DNA from 2 places in the Shigella sp. SIG6 genome. Region 2 is predicted to be linked to the other one. Evidence: predicted binding sites of a transcription regulator. Region 2 holds the regulator's gene; the other holds the start of a gene.
What was found. The regulator ArgR, encoded in region 2, controls arginine synthesis, uptake and breakdown. The targets are predictions, from matches to a motif close to ANTGAATAAAAATACANT.
Positions count from the first base shown of each region.

Region 1 (2,414 bases), on a different contig from region 2:
CTCACGCCACCAATCAAGTCCGAGGCGTTCTGGGTTTGTGCCAGATATTTTGCCGCAGTACTGGTTGCGCCTTTGGTTGAGAGCGCAAACACCGAGGAACCGCTCGGCTGACGACTGGTAAAGGCGTCGGCATGGATAGAGACAAACAGGTCAGCACGCTGTTTCTGGGCTTTTGCTACGCGCACTTGCAACGGAATGAAGATGTCTTCATTGCGCGTCATGCACACCTTCATACTGCCCTCTTTCTCGATCAGAGAGCGCAAACGGCGAGCTATTTGCAATACCACATCTTTTTCGCGCGTTTTGTATTTCCCCACCGCACCGGAGTCTTCGCCACCGTGGCCAGGGTCAAGCATAATGACAATCGGACGATCGCGCCCTGCTTTACCCGGTTGTGGACCACTTTGCGCTGGCGGCACCTGCTTTTCGAGGTCGCCTTTGTTGTAATCCTCCAGCAGCGCCAGCAGCGGGTCCTGCATATCCTGTGCATTGGCCGGATAGAGGTCCATCACCAGACGCTCTTTAAACCCGGCGACCGGCGCAAGGGCAAACAGCTGCGGTTTTACGTTTTGCTTTAATTCAAAAACCATGCGTACGGTTTGCGGGTCAAATTGCCCGACGCGCGCCGACTTGATGAACGGGTCGTCTGCACGAATTTGTGCCGCCATCCCCTTGAGTACCGAGTTCAGGTTTACATCTTCGATATCCACCACCACGCGTTCAGGGTTACTCAACGCGAACTGCTTATATTTCAGCTGACGATTTGATTCTACCGTCACGCGGGTGTAGCTGGACGCAGGCCAGACGCGCACCGCCACGACCTGGCTAACCGCAGCCAGGCTGACCTGACTTACGCTCAATAGCCACATAGCGCCCGCGCCTTGCAGTAAACGACGACGGCTGATTGCAGTGTTGGATCCTGACATGCCTCTCCCGAGCAAAAGAAATCTAAGCTGTGTAACAAGTAAACGACTAATTTGACCGGAAACTTTAGCGAAAGACGCATAATCTGTCATCTAATAAACGGTAAACATTCTTTTTATATTCACGGCATTACTGATAAAAAAGTCGCTCTCGCATAAAATTTACACTTGCACCCTGCGAAAAAACAGAATAAAAATACAATAATTTCAAATAATCATGCAAAGGGGTGTGCCGTGGTAAAGGAACGTAAAACCGAGCTGGTCGAGGGATTCCGCCATTCGGTTCCCTATATCAATACCCACCGGGGAAAAACGTTTGTCATCATGCTCGGCGGTGAAGCCATTGAGCATGAGAATTTCTCCAGTATCGTTAATGATATCGGGTTGTTGCACAGCCTCGGCATCCGTCTGGTGGTGGTCTATGGCGCACGTCCGCAGATCGACGCAAATCTGGCTGCGCATCACCACGAACCGCTGTATCACAAGAATATACGTGTGACCGACGCCAAAACACTGGAACTGGTGAAGCAGGCTGCGGGAACATTGCAACTGGATATTACTGCTCGCCTGTCAATGAGTCTCAATAACACGCCGCTGCAGGGCGCGCATATCAACGTCGTTAGTGGCAATTTTATTATTGCCCAGCCGCTGGGCGTCGATGACGGCGTGGATTACTGCCATAGCGGGCGTATCCGGCGGATTGATGAAGACGCGATCCATCGTCAACTGGAAAGCGGTGCAATAGTGCTAATGGGGCCGGTCGCTGTTTCAGTCACTGGCGAGAGCTTTAATCTGACCTCGGAAGAGATTGCCACTCAACTAGCCATCAAACTGAAAGCTGAAAAGATGATTGGTTTTTGCTCTTCCCAGGGCGTTACTAATGACGACGGTGATATTGTCTCCGAACTTTTCCCTAACGAAGCGCAAGCACGGGTAGAAGCCCAGGAAGAGAAAGGCGATTACAACTCCGGTACGGTGCGCTTTTTGCGTGGCGCAGTGAAAGCCTGCCGCAGCGGCGTGCGCCGCTGTCATTTAATCAGTTATCAGGAAGATGGCGCGCTGTTGCAAGAGTTGTTCTCACGCGACGGTATCGGTACGCAGATTGTGATGGAAAGCGCCGAGCAGATTCGTCGCGCAACAATCAACGATATTGGCGGTATTCTGGAGTTGATTCGCCCGCTGGAGCAGCAAGGTATTCTGGTGCGCCGTTCTCGCGAGCAGCTGGAGATGGAAATCGACAAATTCACCATTATTCAGCGCGATAACACGACTATTGCCTGCGCCGCGCTCTATCCGTTCCCGGAAGAGAAGATTGGGGAAATGGCCTGTGTGGCAGTTCACCCGGATTACCGCAGTTCATCACGGGGCGAGGTTCTGCTGGAACGCATTGCCGCTCAGGCGAAGCAGAGCGGCTTAAGCAAATTGTTTGTGCTGACCACGCGCAGTATTCACTGGTTCCAGGAACGTGGATTTACCCCGGTGGATATTGAT
Region 1 covers NZ_JBQZXC010000009.1:13,971-16,384, forward strand. Annotated here, with positions in the region: gene amiC (N-acetylmuramoyl-L-alanine amidase AmiC) at 1-926, opposite strand, end outside; gene argA (amino-acid N-acetyltransferase) at 1,158-2,414, shown strand, end outside.
Region 1: a site for ArgR is predicted at 1,109-1,126, ahead of argA (amino-acid N-acetyltransferase). Genes of this name have one in related genera too.

Region 2 (2,414 bases):
TCACCGACAAATGCGCCGCACAGCAGACCATGTGATATCTGCCCGTAGCGATGATAAACGTCGTCGGTACTTTGGCCAGTTGCTGGAAGAACTGGAAATCTACCAGGAAAAGCTACGCATCTGGCAAGCGCCACCGCAGGTGACGGAACCGGTTCATCGGCTGGCGGGGATGCTCCATAAGTATCAACATGCGTTGACCGATAGTTAAGTCAAAACCGACGCCAAAAGCGTCGGTTTTTTCATGGCTATACTTAGCGATGCACGGCAGAACTCGCCGCGAAACGTGACGGTGGCAACAGATGAATATTTATGCCTTTGATTTTGATGAGATTGAGAGTCAGGAGGATTTTTATCGTGACTTTAGCCAAACCTTTGGTCTGGCTAAAGATAAGGTACGCGATCTCGACTCACTATGGGATGTGTTAATGAACGATGTCCTGCCGCTACCACTTGAGATTGAATTTGTTCATCTGGGAGAGAAAACGCGTCGCCGTTTTGGCGCGTTAATATTGCTGTTTGATGAGGCAGAGGAAGAGCTGGAAGGGCATTTGCGTTTTAATGTTCGTCATTAGCGCAAAAAAAAGCCCCCGAACCGGGGGCAATATCGTCGGACAAAACGATGAGGGTTTATTTGTACAGTTCAGCCGTAGCGTGCCAGATGTCACCGCTACGAGCTTCAGTAATCTGGTAGGCCGTTGCGCCTTTCTCTTCCGCTTTTTTGTTCAGCATTTCACGTATATCCATTGGCGAAGACGCCACACCACTTACGGATACGGTCCCGATTGCTTCACGATTTTGTGCTTGTGCAGCATCAATGGAGTCGGCAGCGAATGCACCGAAAGAGAGAACAGAAAGTACGCTTAATGCAGCTACAGTGGTTTTGATTTTCATGATTTTTACCTCGACATAATCTTTTAGCTGGGCCTTTGTTTCGTGACCCATATCACAAAATCAAGCATACACTAATTATTGAACTAATTAATACCACGCTAACTGTTTCAGTTGATACTAAGTGTTAAAAATGTGAATTTTAATAACAAAAAAGTATAAAAAACACGGTTATTTATTATTAATTATAGTATTTTCAATTAGATAATGAATTTTGCATAATGTGCTTTTTTTACCGTATGTATTCATTTTGTGAATGATGTGTCGCGGTAAAACGCACTATTCGTTAAATGTATCGCAGGAGAAAGAAGGGGAATGAGAGGGATAAGCAACATTTTCCCCGCCGCCAGAAGCGACGGGGCAGAGATTAAAGCTCCTGGTCGAACAGCTCTAAAATCGCTTCGTACAGGTCTTTGACGGTGAAACCGTTAGCAGGGGTGGTAAAGATGGTGTCATCGCCAGCGATGGTGCCCAGAATACCTTCTGCTTTGCCCAGTGAGTCCAGCAGGCGAGCAATTAACTGCGCTGCGCCAGGGCTGGTATGAATCACGACAACTGCATCGTTGTAGTCGATATCCAGCACCAGATTCTTCAATGGACTGGAGGTGGTTGGTACACCCAGTTCAGCTGGCAGGCAGTAAACCATTTCCATTTTGGCATTGCGTGTACGTACAGCACCAAACTTGGTCAACATCCGCGAGACTTTAGACTGATTAATATTGTCAAAGCCTTGCTCCTGCAACGCGGCGACGATTTCGCCCTGGGAGCTAAATTTCTCTTCTTTAAGTAATGCTTTAAATGCTTTAACTAGTTCTTCTTGCTTAGCCGAGCTTCGCATAAGTCACCCGATATGGTGGTTGATACAACATTATTGTGCATACAGATGAATTTTTATGCAAACAGTCAGCCCTGAAGAAGGCTGAAATAATGTTATGAAAGAGCGGGATTTTATCAAATTTCGTTATTGAGAAACATGCCTGCGTCACGGCATGCAAATTCTGTTTAAAAGTAAATTAATTGTTATCAAATTGATGTTGTTTTGGCTGAACGGTAGGGTATATTGTCACCACCTGTTGGAATGTTGCGCTAATGCATAAGCGACTGTTAATTACGTAAGTTAGGTTCCTGATTACGGCAATTAAATGCATAAACGCTAAACTTGCGTGACTACACATTCTTGAGATGTGGTCATTGTAAACGGCAATTTTGTGGATTAAGGTCGCGGCAGCGGAGCAACATATCTTAGTTTATCAATATAATAAGGAGTTTAGGATGAAAGTCGCAGTCCTCGGCGCTGCTGGCGGTATTGGCCAGGCGCTTGCACTACTGTTAAAAACCCAACTGCCTTCAGGTTCAGAACTCTCTCTGTATGATATCGCTCCAGTGACTCCCGGTGTGGCCGTCGATCTGAGCCATATCCCTACTGCTGTGAAAATCAAAGGTTTTTCTGGTGAAGATGCGACTCCGGCGCTGGAAGGCGCAGATGTCGTTCTTATCTCTGCAGGCGTAGCGCGTAAACCGGGTAT
Region 2 covers NZ_JBQZXC010000040.1:721-3,134, reverse strand. Annotated here, with positions in the region: gene aaeB (p-hydroxybenzoic acid efflux pump subunit AaeB) at 1-208, shown strand, start outside; gene ACUU1M_RS09145 (barstar family protein) at 300-572, shown strand; gene yhcN (peroxide/acid stress response protein YhcN) at 628-891, opposite strand; gene argR (transcriptional regulator ArgR) at 1,256-1,726, opposite strand; gene mdh (malate dehydrogenase) at 2,161-2,414, shown strand, end outside.